Regions from separate parts of the Lactiplantibacillus sp. 7.2.4 genome, predicted to be linked through region 2. Evidence: riboswitches for the same ligand, from Rfam matches in the RefSeq annotation. Region 2 holds a riboswitch; the other holds the start of a gene.
What was found. Region 2 has a riboswitch for preQ1 ahead of KGF70_RS10995 (nucleoside hydrolase). Riboswitches for the same ligand answer to the same signal wherever they lie in the genome.

Region 1 (7,380 bases), on a different contig from region 2:
GACCGACATTGGCAACACGTACGTCGAAGTCGATAAAGTCAACCAGCACATGTACGTCTACGTTGACGGCAAGCTCAAAGTTTCGACCGACGTTGTCACTGGGAAACCAGGCAAGCACGCCACAACGACTGGTGTCTGGTATATCTGGAACAAGGAAAAGAACGCGACGTTGAAGGGTGACAATGATGATGGCTCAAGCTATTCACAGCCTGTCTCCTACTGGATGCCATTTGATGACACTGGTGAAGGCATTCATGATTCATCCTGGCAAACCCATTACGGTGGCACTTGGTACAAGAAGCACGGGTCGCACGGTTGTGTGAACACCCCACCTTCCGTCATGAAGAAAGTCTTCGCGGCTGTTCCTGAAGGTACGCCTGTGATTGTTTTCTAATTTAAATTTAATTTAAAGAAGCCGGCCTGACAACGTTCAGGCCGGCTTTTGGCGCCCATTTTTACGGCTTACAGTTGCAGAATGATACCAGTTTGCGGCGGTTTTATGGTATTATTTATTAAAACAAACTAATAAATCTGGGGGACCAACTGCTATGCTATTAAAAACACTCGTTAAGCCTAAAGAACGCCTCGTCACGATCACGGCTGACGCAACTTTAGAAGACGCCTTAAAAGTCTTGGAAGATTCCGGCTTCCGCTGTGTGCCGATCTTAGACGAAACCGGCCATATTTTCCGCGGTAACATTTACAAAATGCATATCTACCGCCACAAGTCACGGGGTGGCGACATGTCACTTCCCGTCACGACCTTACTGAAAAACGCGACTAAGACGATTCAAGTCGATTCAGCGTTTTACAACATCTTCTTCTCCATCAAAGATTTGCCATACATCGCCGTCCTCGATGAACACGGCTACTTTTATGGCATCTTGACGCATACACGCCTGCTGGATATGCTGTCACAATCTTGGAACGTCAACGTTGGCAGTTACGTCCTCACCGTTGTCTCCGTTGGTGAACGTGGTGACTTAGCCGCCATGGCAAAAATCATCACCAAATATACGTCAATCGCCGGCTGTTTGACCTTGGACGTTCAAAATGGCACCTTGGGCTACCGGACCCTCTTCACCCTGCCAGAAAACGTCGACAGTGAAAAGCTCAAACGCATCATCGATAACTTGAACCGCAAACAATTCAAAGTTATCGAAGTTGAAGACTTACAAGCTGAATAGTCAGTATGCTTTGGCAGCCGCATTAAGAATTGAATTCTTGATGCGGCTTTTTTTTGCTGAAATGCTGGGTCAGATGTCCTGTTCGTCAGCCGATGGGCGCCTTATTCCGACTTCCGGGGCTGGCTGACAACGCTGGAACAGGGCGGACATCGATTTGAACTCACGCAGAAGATCACTGCGCAATTTCAAATACGAGTCTTCTTCTAGCCCGGGAAATTCGCCCGGACAAGAAGAATTTCGCCCTTGAGCATTGTCCGCCAGCCCCTCCAGTCGGGAACCCACTCGAATGGCGGATGAACGGCCACCTATCTGGGTACAATTGACCACTGAATATTAAGTGACTGGTCCTTCAAGTAAACTTTCAATTGACCTCAATAATGCTTTATCAGACTTAATCACTAAAAAATCGGTTGAATTTTATTCGCAAAATTCAACGGACATTAGTCTTGAATTTAGTCGATAAAATTACCTTCGTTTATAATTTGAGACTTTACTATCTCAAACGACTAAGGAAAGTTCTGACAAATTCAGTGAAACTGCTGATTCGAAAAGTTAAAACATGGGTTAGGAAGCATAGCTATCATTAGAAACCAGTCTGACAGTTAAATGTCAAAATGACCTTGGACTATGAATCAACGACTAATCCAACAAAAAGTTGAGTCCGCACACGTCCGCCTTTCGAATAGGATCCCGGCTGGAAGGTGTTCGGGGCAAGGCCAAGTGGTGAAATTCCACTTAGCAAGCGTTCTTTGCTTGGTTAGTGGAAGGTCAGTGTTTGAGACGTGGTTTGTCGGCTCAAACCTGTACCCACCACGTCACGGCTATGGCCCAGAATGCCTGGAAGTCGGCTTAGGACGTCACCACCACTGCAAGTTTACGCTAACTCGCACTGTTTCCAGCGGGTCACAGTTGGCCGCTTTTGACTTTGATTTCGACGTTGCCTTTGCTCCAATCCTCAATCCAACTCAAAAAGACCGTTACAATCACCGACATGAATCGGTATTGTAACGGTCTTTTAGGTCATCTAGACACGAGTTAACCTATTGGATCCGGTCACTAAAGTGTAAGATGCGATCTAAGCTATACATAATTGGTGCGGTAATACTCATGATAATTAATTCGGATAATGCGGTCGTAAGGTACGTTGGCCAGAATGCGACGCCGCTGCTCATCATGGTGATCATGATGGCAATCATGAACATCGAGACGGTGAAGAGGAAGATGTTCAGTAACATCCGCTGCCACACCGTCTTCAACTTAGGCGCGAGCCAAGTCAAAATCAGTAAGGCCAGTAAGGATTGGCCGCCACCGAATAAGACGTTGAGTAGGCTGGCACCTGGGCCAAAGGCGTCGAATAAAATCACCCCGGCAACGATGCCCCAGATATACTTGCGATTGAAGACTGCCAAATGATTCAGGCCTTCTGAGACCCGAAATTGGATGGCACCCGAGGCCAGACTGAAGGCTGCGGGACCGAGACATAGTACGACATACATTGCAGCGACCAGGGCATTAATGATCCATGGTCGAATTTTGGATTGCGTCATCCGCTTGATTCCTCCTAGTTTTTTAACGTGGGATGGTTACGAACCACGTATTGATTATGAAACAAAGCGAATATTATCGTAGCACGCCCTCAGCTTTCCCGCAAGCCAGCTAGGCAAAAATGCTGTCGGGAATAAATAGATCGCCCAAAGTTGCGGCCATGACTGCCTTGATTGCGGGCATTCGGTTGGCGGCCTCCTCGAAGACGACCGATTGCTTGCTTTGGAAGACGTCGTCGGTGATTTCAAACGCCGCAAGCTGGTATTGTTCACCGAGTTTGGCACCGAGATCAGTCTGATGGTCATGGAGTGCTGGTAAACAGTGCATGACGATGGTCGTTGCTTTGCCAGTCGCCGCTAGCAGGTCAGCGTTGATTTGGAATGGCAAGAGTTGTTTGATTCGTGCGCCATAATCGACCTGTTCACCCATGGAGACCCAGACATCCGTATACAAGGCATCCGCTTGGGCCACGGCCTGCTGCGGGTCGGCCGTGATCACGACGGTGCTTCCGGCGGCTTGCGCATACTGTTGTGCTAACGCGGTCACGTGGGCATCCGGCTGGAGTGCTGCGGGTGCGCCGATTGCCATATTGATACCGAGCATGGCACCAGCGACTAACAAACTGTTGGCCATATTATTGCGGCCGTCACCAACGTACGCTAGTGTCAGCCCTTTTAAATGTCCGAAGTGTTCTTTGAGCGTCAAGAAATCGGCTAAAATCTGGGTCGGATGCCAGTCATCCGTTAGACCGTTCCATACCGGTACGCCGCTATATTGCGCTAAGTCCTCGACAGTAGCCTGTTTGAAGCCCCGAAACTCGATGCCGTCATACATTGAGCCGAGCACTTTGGCCGTATCAACGACCGATTCCTTAGTGCCAAACTGAATATCGTTTTTACCGAGAAATTCAGGATGCGCGCCCAAGTCATTGGCTGCGACCGTAAAGGCCGAGCGTGTCCGCGTTGAGGTCTTCTCGAAGAGCAACGCGATATTCTTACCTTGTAAATAAGGGTGCGGAATATGTTGGGCTTTGAGCGCTTTTAAATGGCTCGCAAAATCGATCAGATAGGTCAATTCTGCGGGTGTAAAGTCGATTTCTTTTAAAAATGACTGACCTTGAAAATGATTATTCATGGGTTTAAACCTCCGTCGTTAAAGCTGATAAGACTTGCGTAATCGTGGCAACACCGGCTAATAAGTCGTCGGGTTGCATCACGATCGGTGGCAATAGGCGTAACGTATTATCCCCAGCTGATAACGTCAATAACCCGACTGCTTGTAATTGGGTGATGACCTGGCTGACGGGCAGCTGCTCGTCCAAATGAATCCCGACCATCAAACCTTTACCCGTCAATTGTTTGACGGCTGGTAATGCGGCAACTTGAGTCTCAAGTGCGTGCCACAAGGTTGCGGCGTGGTCACGAACTTCCGCCAACAACTCGGGCGTCAATTGCGTCAAAACACTCTTTGCGGCCGCCATTGCGAGGGCGTTGCCCGCAAAAGTCGAGCCATGGCTACCCGGACCAAACGCACTCGCAAATTGCTTGTGGCCGACCATCGCGCCAACCGGAATCCCGTTTGCTAACCCCTTCGCAACCGTATAAATGTCGGGGTCCAGGCCGTAACCTTCATACGCCATCCGGTAACCGGTCCGGCCGATGCCCGTCTGAACCTCATCGATGATCAGTAAGACGCCGGTTGCCTGACATTTCGCATTAACGTGTTGTAACCAGGCTTGTTCACCCGCGTAGACGCCACCCTCACCTTGGACGACTTCTAGAATGACCGCTGCTAAGTCCGGGGTGATTTGTGCTAGCGCCGCCTCATCGTTGTAAGGGGCAAAACTAATTCCTGGGACCAATGGCGCGTAACCGGCTTGAATATGGGGATTGCCCGTCATCGACATTGCACCATAAGTCCGGCCATGAAAGGAATGTTGGAAGGCTAAAATATTAGTCTTACCCGTATATTTGCGGGCGAGTTTGAGCGCCGCTTCGTTGGCCTCGGTCCCGGAATTGGCAAAATACACCAACCGGTCTTCACCATGGGCCAATAAGCCGGCGACTTGGTCCTGCAAGTCATTTTCATAGAGATTTGACGTATGCCAGATATGCGTCAATTGCTCAGCGACCGCTTGTTGAATCTGGGGTTGATGGTAGCCAAAGTTACAGACCCCGATACCGGCCGTGAAATCTAAGTATGTGTTGCCGTGATTGTCCATCAAGTGAACGCCTTGACCATCTTCAATCACAAATGGGAACCGTTGGTAAGTTGGAAAAACGTGTTGCATGGTCATACGGCCACCTCCTGAATAATTGCTGTACCGGGACGATCAATGGCATTCGTAATGACTGCCTGCTTGACACCGGTCTGAATTGCGGCGATTGCCGCGCGTACTTTGGGTTGCATGCCCGCCGTGATAACGGCCGTTTGAATCAGTCGCTGGGCCTGATGAGGCGAAAGTGACGTCATCAAATTGCCATGGTGCATGATGCCGGGAACATCCGTCAACAAGACTAATTTTTCTGCGTGTAACTGTTGTGCTAGGACCGTCGCCGCCATATCGGCATTAACATTCAACCATTGCTCATTTTCTGTAAGGGCCAGAGGTGCCAAAACGCCAATGTGGTGAGCCAACAGATGACTGAGCTGGTTGTCGTCGACTGCCGTGATGCGGCCAACATACCCCAACTGTTGGTAATCGACGAGTTTCCCCGTCAACAATTGATTATCGGCAGCATTCAGTCCAAGTACTGGTAGTCCATGTTGACTGAGCTGACTCAGCAATGCGGGTTGCGCATCTCCTAACAGCGCTAGTTTGGTCAAATTAAGGGTAGCGGCATCCGTGACGCGTAAGCCGTTGACTTTTTTGACTGGCAGGGCCAATTCATCCGTCAGCTGCGTGATCATTGGGCCGCCGCCATGTACGATCAGTAGTTGATAATCTTGGTCGCGCCAGTGCTGTAGCTGGGTAAAAAACGTCGGTTGTAGTTGGTGGATCGCCTGCCCGCCAATTTTAATTACGATTAACTTTTGCATCATGTGACAGACCTCCGTTTAAGTATGGTAGCTGGCGTTGATTTTGACATAGTTGTAAGTCAGGTCACAGCCCCACGCCTGTCCACTGGCCGTGCCATGGTGCAAATCGACGTCAATCATGATTTGACTGTCATGCAAGGTCCCTTGAACGGCAGCTAGGTCAAAGTCAACCGCTAAACTGTCCTGAACTAGTGGAATCCCATTCATTTCAATATCGACCGTGTCAATGTCAATGTCTGCATCGGTCGCGCCAATCGTACTGATGATCCGGCCCCAGTTCGGGTCTTCGCCAAAGATGGCGGCCTTCACGAGGTTGGAACCCACGATGGCCTTGGCAATCTTTTGACCATCTTCATCCGAGGCCGCGTGGGTCACGTTACATTCGACTAACTTGGTCGCCCCTTCACCGTCCGCCGCAATTTGTTTGGCGAGTTGCCCCAAGACATAATGCAAGGCTTGATTAAAAATGTCATAGTCGGTGGTCCCGGGTTCTAAGCTAGGATTGTCGGCTAACCCGTTGGCCATCGTTACGACCATGTCATTGGTAGAGGTATCGCCATCGACCGTGATTTGGTTAAAGGTCGAATCCACGTTGGTACTTAACATGCTTTGGAGCACGTCGCCATCTACCTGGGCATCGGTCGTGACAAAGCCGAGCATCGTTGCCATCTTCGGATGAATCATCCCGGACCCCTTGGCAAATCCGGTCAGCGTCACTAAATGGCCACTCAATTCACACTGCACACAGACGGTTTTCGGATGTTTATCAGTCGTCAAAACGGCGTAGGTCACGGCATCGCTCTTAGTCGGTGTCAACTGCGGTAAGCCATTTTGGATTTTATCCATCGGTAACTGGGCACCAATCAAGCCGGTCGAGGCCACCCCAATCAAGTCAGGGGCAACGGCTAGTTTATTGGCTAGCCAAGTTTGTTCTTGCAAGGCATTTTGCCAGCCCTGCGCACCAGTACAAGAATTGGCGATGGCGCTGTTCAGTAATAAGCCCTGTAACTGATGATTGTGGTCGATCATCTGCTTGGTCAGCTTAGTAGGTGCCGCCTGAAACTGGTTCGTGGTATACGTTCCAGCCGCACTGGCAGGCACTTTTGAAAACAACCAGCCGAAATCTTTCTTATGCCGACGTAGCCCAATATGAATGCCATCACTGTAAAACCCATTCGGCCACTGAAAAGCGACCGTTTCAAATTTCGTATTCGTTAAAACTTGCATCTGAATAACTTCCTCTCTTATGGAACTACCGGACATGGAAACTACGGGTCATAGAACGACGAGTCCATGCATCCAAGAGTCCTAAAACTAGGGTCATAAAACTAGGGTCATAAAACTAGAGTCATAAAGCGACGAATTAAGGGAATACGGGTAATGTCGGTAGTCCTGCCGTCACGGGTAACTCAAAGTAACGATTGAAGTTTTGAATCGCCTGGCCCGCCGCCCCCTTCATTAAATTGTCGATGACGCTGACGACCACGATCGTATTGGTGACCGGATTATAATCGACCCCTAACGCGCAGTTGTTCGACCCAACGACGTCTTTTAAGGTCGGCATGCCCGTTGGTAAAACTTGCACGAACGGTTGCGCTTGATAGCTGTC
Region 2 (7,380 bases):
GGCCGGGTTGGAAAGTAATTTACAGTTATTAAAAAAATATTGGCGTCCCAGTCTGTTAGTCGCAGTGCTGGGTGTGATTTTGCCCGTCGGCGTCATTGATTGGTGCAGTCAGATGTTTCATTTGAATGCCACTGAAAGTTTGTTTTTGGGCGTGACCTTTGCGGCGACGTCGGTTTCCATTTCTGTGGCCGTGTTGAAAGAACTTGGCGCACTCGATGGTAAGGAAGGCACCACGATTTTGGGTGCGGCCGTCGTGGATGACGTACTGGCCGTGCTGATTTTAAGTCTGATGATTAGCCTATTCGGTAGTGAAGTCAGCGGTGGAGGGAGTCACGCCTCGACGAATCTGGGGTTGTCGTTAGCGATTCAGCTAGCGTTCTTCATTGCCTTGTTCTTCGTGGTCAAATGGGTCGTGCCACACTTGATGGCGGTCGGGAATGCACTATTAGTGCCGACGTCGATTACGCTGATGTCGCTGGTGATTTGTTTTGGCCTCTCTTATTTAGCCGATATGATTGGCCTGAGTGCCGTGATTGGGGCATTTTTCGCTGGTATTGCAGTTGGTCAGACCGATTATCACGAGGTCATTGATGACCATATCCAGCCGATTGGGAACGCGGTCTTCATCCCGGTCTTCTTCGTTAGCATCGGCTTGAACATGTCATTTAAAGGCTTCTTGAGCGATTTCTGGTTCATTGTCGTGATTACAATTGCGGCGATCGTCACGAAATTACTCGGGGCTGGAATTGGGGCACGGTTAGCCGGCTTCAACTGGTTGAGTGGTTATGAAATCGGGGCTGGGATGGTCTCGCGGGGTGAAATGGCGTTGATTATTGCGCAGATTGGGTATCAAGGAAAGTTGTTGTCAGCTGACCGGTATTCGGCAGTGATCACGGCAATTATTTTGACGACCTTGATTGCCCCGTTGCTCCTGCGTGGGGCAGTTAAACGGCAGGCAGCTGCTTGAGTCTGTGGTCAGTCGTTACCCGATTAGCCGTTAATTGATACAAATGGATTTGAAGAAAAGACCGGTTTGGCGATGATTGCCAAATCGGTCTTTTGCATGCTATTCAGTTGGCAGTCGTTGAAAATGGACTTCAGCGAGTTGGTCATAGTGGTTGGTTGCGACCAGTTCAAAGCGTTGCTGATGCGCCACGGCAGTGAACAGTGGAATGCCAGTGCCGAGGATGATCGGTGCGATTTGAATGTAGAGGTCGTCAATCAGGTCCGCGGCGAGTAGTGGCATTAAGACGCCGGCGCCACCAACGATCCAGATGTTACGACCGGGCGCTAGTCGGAGGTCTTGAACAATGTCTGCAACCGGGCTGTTGGTGAATTGCGTGCGCTCGTCACCTGGTTGCGGCTGGCTCGTCATCCCAATGTTGCGAGTCGCTGGATTGTAAGGATTGATGAGCTGATCGGTCGTTTGTTCCATCGTGTACTCGTAAGTATGGCGACCCATAATGGCCGTATCAACTTGCTGCATGAACGCTTCGGTAGGGGCATCGTTAGCGCCGGGCGTCTGGAATAACCAGTCGAGACGATTATCTTTAGTCGCAAGGTAACCGTCAATTGAAATGGCCCCATAAAACTGAACTTTACGCATGATTCGACACCTACTTTATCTTTAGTAGTCACATTGTACCATGTTTTCCAGCGCTACACTTACTGAACTCCGGTAAAAGTTCAGTTACATAATTAATGGACGAGTGGGTGGCGTGGAAAATGGTGCAAGCACCGGCGAAACGTTCTAACCACTTGAATGTCGTTAACAGTACCGTTTTGGTGGTTTTCAATTACGGTCGTCTCCGCTATAATTGGACTAGCATTTCATACAATTCAGCATGGTTGGTTGCAATCTGCTGGTCTGGTTCGTAAACTGCCCAGAATAAAAAACCAAGAACTTCAGTAATCGGAGGTAGGAGAATGAATGCAACCCGTAACGTCATTATTGATTGCGATCCCGGAATCGATGACAGTTTAGCTTTATTACTGGCATTAAAATCACCGGCACTTAATGTGATTGGGATTACGATCGTTTGTGGGAACGTGCCCACCCACATCGGGGCAGAAAATGCCCTCAAAATTTTAGATTTGGCAGACCGATTGGATATTCCGGTCTACTTAGGCGCCAACCGTCCACTGGAAGTGCCGTACACCAGTGCACAAGACACGCACGGTGATGATGGCCTCGGGAATAGCCAGATTCCGGAAGTCACAGCGGTTCGGCCGATTCAGGATGCCGTTTCCTTTATTGTGGATACACTGACCGAAGCACCGACCACGTCAATTCTGGCATTGGGACCACTGACCAATATTGCCACGGTACTACAGCGTGACCCGCAACTATTTGAACAAGTCGAACAGTTTACCTTGATGGGCGGCAGTTATCGCAGTCATGGCAATTGTTCACCAGTGGCAGAATATAATTTCTGGTGTGATCCGGATGCGGCCAAAGTCGTCTTTGATTTAATGCCGGTCCCGATTCAAATGGTCGGCTTAGATGTCACGCGAAAAATCGTCTTAACGCCGAGTTTGTTGACGTATATTAAAGACATCAATCCTGAGCTAGGATCCTTTGTCGAAAAAATCACCAAGTTCTATTTTGATTTCCACTGGCAGTACGAACGGGTGATTGGCTGTGTCATCAATGATCCGTTGGCCGTGGCTGCGATGATTGACCCGGCCATTTTAGCGGGCTTCGAAAGTTATACGACGGTGGCGACGACGGGGGTTGCCCGCGGTCAGTCGATTGTCGATGACCATGACTTCTGGCACACGCCGGCTAATAGTGAAATTATGACGGATGTTGATGTCCCAGCATTCTGGCGGCTATTCTTAACGACTGTATTCGGGGCGACCGAGCCTGATTTGACCCAAGTCCTGAACCAATTGGTGACGCCATGCGAAAAATAAAGACGCGGACGATTACCTTATTAGCGCTGTGCATCGCTTTGAACTTCGTCGGGAGTAACATTGCACTGATGCTAAAATTACCGATTTACCTTGATTCGATTGGCACGGTCCTCGCTGCAGCGGTCTTTGGGCCCCTTGGTGGGATGCTGGCTGGTGGTGCGACGGGCGTGATCGTCGGTGCCACAACTGATTTATACTCACTATTTTTCATGCCAGTTCAATTGGTGACGGGGCTAGTCGCTGGTCTACTCTACCGGCGGGTCAAACCTGGAACATGGCGGTCCAACTGGTGGTTAGCGGCGGTCATTTCGTTACCCGGCACACTGTTGTCGACGGCAATCACCGTGATATTGTTCCAAGGCATCACGTCATCAGGTTCTAGCATGCTAGTCCAACTGTTATTAGGGACTGGAATGGCAAAACCACTGGCAGTGTTCTTGATTCAGGTGGGTACTGATTACCTCGACCGCTTTATTACGGTATACGTGGTCGCGCTGGTGTATCGCGCCTTACGCTATAAATTACCACAAGCTAATTAGAGCCGTTTGATATAAAAATATTAATCGCTAAAAATGATCTTCGCCAGTTCGGGTGACCTCACTTGAGCTGGCTTTTTTGCACGGCAATATTACGAGTGAAGAATCCGTGCCGACATCATTGAAAGCGTGACTGTTATCAATTGGGATTAAATATGATTAAATTGTGCTATTTTTGGAGCTCAAGTGCTACCAGCTAAGAACCGCTGGAAACAAAGCGAGTTAGCGTAAAGCTGTCGTTTTGTTCGTCCTACACCGGCTTCCAGGCATTTCTGACAACGCTGGAACGCGATGGACACAGATTTAAGCCGACAACCCACGTCTTAAATACTGGTCTTTCACTAACCAAGCAAAAGACGCTTGCTAAGTGAAATTTCATCGCTGAGCATTGTCAGAAACACCTTCCAGCCGGGATGGTATTCGAAAGGCAGATGTGTGCGCACTCAACTTTTTATTGAATTAGTCGTTGATTCTTAGCCGCGGTCATTTTGATAGTCAACTATCAGACTAGTTTCTAATGATAGCTAAGCTTTCTTGCTTGTGCCATCAGACGAGCGACTTAACTGAAGTTGTTAGAATTTTCTCTGGTCGCTTGACGTAGCAAAACCTTGAGTTCTAAACGTGGCTGCTGAAAGATTAAATTACTGATTTGTCGTTCACCGCTCCAAAGTGAAATCAGACTTCAAAATGGGTTTTTATCTCCACTTTGAGGTCTGATTTTGTGGTTTTGGGCGATGTCTCCACGGTGAGTTGAGAATTCGGTGGTTTTTTCGGCAATCTCTTCTAAGTATTAGGTAATTTTATCAACTGAATTCAAGACTAGTTGCCATTGAAGTTTACGGTATTGAAATGGGTGACTAATATTCAAGTGTCTTCCCAATAATTAAATGCCATAAGTCAGTATCTATACTAGTTAAACGTTTGTCTCAAGGACCAGTCCCTCATACTCAATGCTCAATTGTACCAAGGTAGGCGGTCGTTCATCTGCCATTCGAGCGGCTTCCCGACCGGAGGGGCTGGCTGACAATGCTCAAGGGCGAAGTTCTTCTTGTCCGGGCGAGTTTCCCGGGCTAGAAGAAGACTCGTATTTGAAATTGCGCAGTGATCTTCTGCGTAAGTTCAAATCGATGTCCGCCCTGTTCCAGCGTTGTCAGCCAGCCCCGGAGGTCGGAATAGGACGCATCTCTAGCTGACGAACAGTAAGCCAACTAACGGGCCAATTTTAATCATAATTCATGACAAATTAACCCGCACAGCCCGCATGTCTCTTATGAACTGGGACAGCGACGGCAGTGAAAAACAGGCAGATGAAATCCGCTGTATTCAAAAAAACGACGCCTCAGATTGAGACGTCGTTTAGTATCGGATGTGGTGTTCATAGTGAACAGCGAGTTTTTAGAAGCGCTAGGTAACTAATCGCGCCGGCTCATTTTACCGTCTTCAATCTGATAAACCACATCACAGTCATCGATGAGACGTTGGTCATGTGTCACCATGACGATGGCCTTGTTGTGCTGGTGAGCTTCAGTGGCGAGGCGTTTGACCACGTCTATTGAACGCGGGGTATCCAAGCTTGCAGTGGGTTCGTCGGCGAGGATAACGCTGGGGTCGTTGTAGAGTGCGCGGGCGATGGCGACCCGTTGACGTTCACCACCGGAGAGGTCACTCGGGTAAGCATTGCGAACCTCAGTTAAGGCTAATTCAGCTAGTAATTCATCCGTACCTGATTGGTTGAACTTCCGTTTCGCCATTTTGTCGACTAATTTGAACTGCTCACGGACGGTGAGAAACGGAATCAGGTTGGAGCTTTGCAGAATAAAGCCAATTTCGTTAAACCGGTAGGCGAGTCGTTGTTTCTCGGTCTGATTGGTCAATGGTTGGCCGTTTAAAACGACTTGCCCGCTAGTTGGCGTTTGTAAGCCGGCCGCAATCGTTAAGAAGGTCGATTTACCAGAACCGGATGGCCCAATGATGGCCACAAATTGACCGGCACTGACTTCGAAATTGGCGTCAGTCAGGGCGTTGACTGCCGTATGACCGTGACCGAATTGTTTATTGATGTTTTTTAAAGCTAAGACTGGTTGTGTCATGTTAACGATTCCTCCTTATCCAATGGCGACGACTGGGTCGATTTTAGCAACGGTCCGCCATGAAAGCAGGGCGCCGACCACGGCCGCTAAGAGTAGCGCGATGCTGTAGATACCGAATTGTGGCCAATCAATGGCGAACGGTAAACCAGCCGGCATGATTCGGGCGAGACCGACCGTTATCAATAAACCAATCCCGATACCAATGATGGCCATCGCAACGCTTTGCGTGAGTAAGGCGGCTAAAATGTGCTTGGTTCCGATACCTTGGACCTTTAGGACACCGAACAAGGCTTGTTTTTGCAAGGTCAAAACGAACATGAAAATCCCGATGACGGCCAAAGCAATCACGAACAAGAAGTAGATCATCGTGTTAAGTGTCAGTTGTTCCGCACTGTAACCAGGCAGTTTTTCAATGAAGGTCGCGATGCTCAATCGTTGCATGTCGCCGTGTTTTGAGTTCTTGAAGTGACTCTTCTTGGTGACAAACGCGTTGATGGGTTGTTGGTCACCACTCGTCACGGGATTGCCTTTGAGCCGGTTCAGCGTGGCAACATCGGTATAAACGGTTGGTGCAATACTGTAAGTGCTGGCTTTAAAGGTTCCGACGATTGTGACGTAATGGTCGGTCGTCCCAATGCGGACTTTTTGCCCGAGGTGGTAGCCCTTATCCTTGAGTGCGGCAGAAATCAGTAGTTGGTTTTTACCATTGATTTTATGGCCGGTCAGGACCTTAGGCATCAGGAAACTGTCGCGGGTCGTTCCAAAGGCACTGGCAGTTGTCTTGAGTCGGTTGTTGGTGGTCCGAAGTGTTCCGGACAAACTGGCTAGTGGCGCGATATCATCGCCGGTCAGGTGCTTTTGATCCGCCAACTTAAGCTGGGACGCAGAGAGGGTCTGGTTCGCGTCTTTATTCAAGTACACGGTCTGAGCATGCCACTGGTCGACCGCTTGACGGTTACCGTTGGAAAGGCCATTTGCCAGTCCCGCCAGCATGAAGACGACGAGGGCAATCAGTAACAAAACGCCACTGAGTAAGCCATAGCGCAGCTTTTCATACCCCATTTCTTTTAATCCTAAATACATTGCGATTCCTCCCTTAATTTCGTTTATCAAGTGATAAATGAATGGTTTTATCTTAGCACGCTGATTCCCTAAAAAGCAAACTTTTTATTCAAAACAGAAGATAAATCATTTCGAAATGGTTCCAAAGGCTGGTATGATTAACTTATTGAATAGAGAGGCAGGTAATTATTAATGGTCAAGAAGCAGTTTAACCACCGGGCCGCCGTGATTGCAGGAGTTACTGGTGGCATTATCTCTGGTCTAGTTAAGTTAGGGTGGGAGAATGTGTTACCGCCACGCACGCCTGAACGGGACCAAACCAATCCCCCACAACAATTATTGCAACAAATCGGCGTCCCTGCCAGTTTAACGCATGCGACGTATACCTATTCGGGACAACAACTACCGGGCGTCAGCTATGTGATGCACTTTGGTTTTTCAACGACTTTTGCGGTCGCTTACAGCATCTGGGCTCGCAAACATCCACAAGCCAAGGGCGGCAGTAGTGCCCTCTATGGCTTAGGCGTCTGGACGGCCTTCCATCATATCCTATTGCCAGCATTGGGAACGGTCCCGGCTGCCAAGAATCAACCGATGGCGGAACACGTCTCTGAAGGTATCGGCCACGTGTTATGGATGTGGACAGCTGACTGGGTCAGTGCGGCGGTCTATAATCGGATGACGCGCTCAAAATAGTGACGTTGTCAAAATGTAGGCTAGTTTGAACGTTTTGTGCGTGGTGACTGAACGTTAACTTAAAATACGAAAGCTTTAGC

Region 1: linked by a shared signal. The riboswitch ahead of KGF70_RS08745 (QueT transporter family protein) and the one ahead of KGF70_RS10995 (nucleoside hydrolase) in region 2 are both predicted to bind preQ1.

The regions. Positions count from the first base shown of each region.
Region 1 is NZ_JAGYGS010000022.1:24,118-31,497, reverse strand. It holds gene KGF70_RS08755 (peptidoglycan binding domain-containing protein) at 1-394, shown strand, start outside; gene cbpA (cyclic di-AMP binding protein CbpA) at 549-1,187, shown strand; gene KGF70_RS08745 (QueT transporter family protein) at 2,228-2,734, opposite strand; PreQ1 riboswitch class I at 2,743-2,787, opposite strand; gene argF (ornithine carbamoyltransferase) at 2,844-3,866, opposite strand; gene KGF70_RS08735 (acetylornithine transaminase) at 3,871-5,028, opposite strand; gene argB (acetylglutamate kinase) at 5,025-5,771, opposite strand; gene argJ (bifunctional glutamate N-acetyltransferase/amino-acid acetyltransferase ArgJ) at 5,790-6,998, opposite strand; gene argC (N-acetyl-gamma-glutamyl-phosphate reductase) at 7,135-7,380, opposite strand, start outside.
Region 2 is NZ_JAGYGS010000035.1:15,077-22,456, forward strand. It holds gene KGF70_RS10985 (cation:proton antiporter) at 1-967, shown strand, start outside; gene KGF70_RS10990 (dihydrofolate reductase family protein) at 1,067-1,606, opposite strand; PreQ1 riboswitch class I at 1,862-1,906, shown strand; gene KGF70_RS10995 (nucleoside hydrolase) at 1,927-2,916, shown strand; gene KGF70_RS11000 (ECF transporter S component) at 2,904-3,455, shown strand; gene KGF70_RS11005 (ABC transporter ATP-binding protein) at 4,865-5,542, opposite strand; gene KGF70_RS11010 (ABC transporter permease) at 5,558-6,625, opposite strand; gene KGF70_RS11015 (DUF1440 domain-containing protein) at 6,797-7,300, shown strand.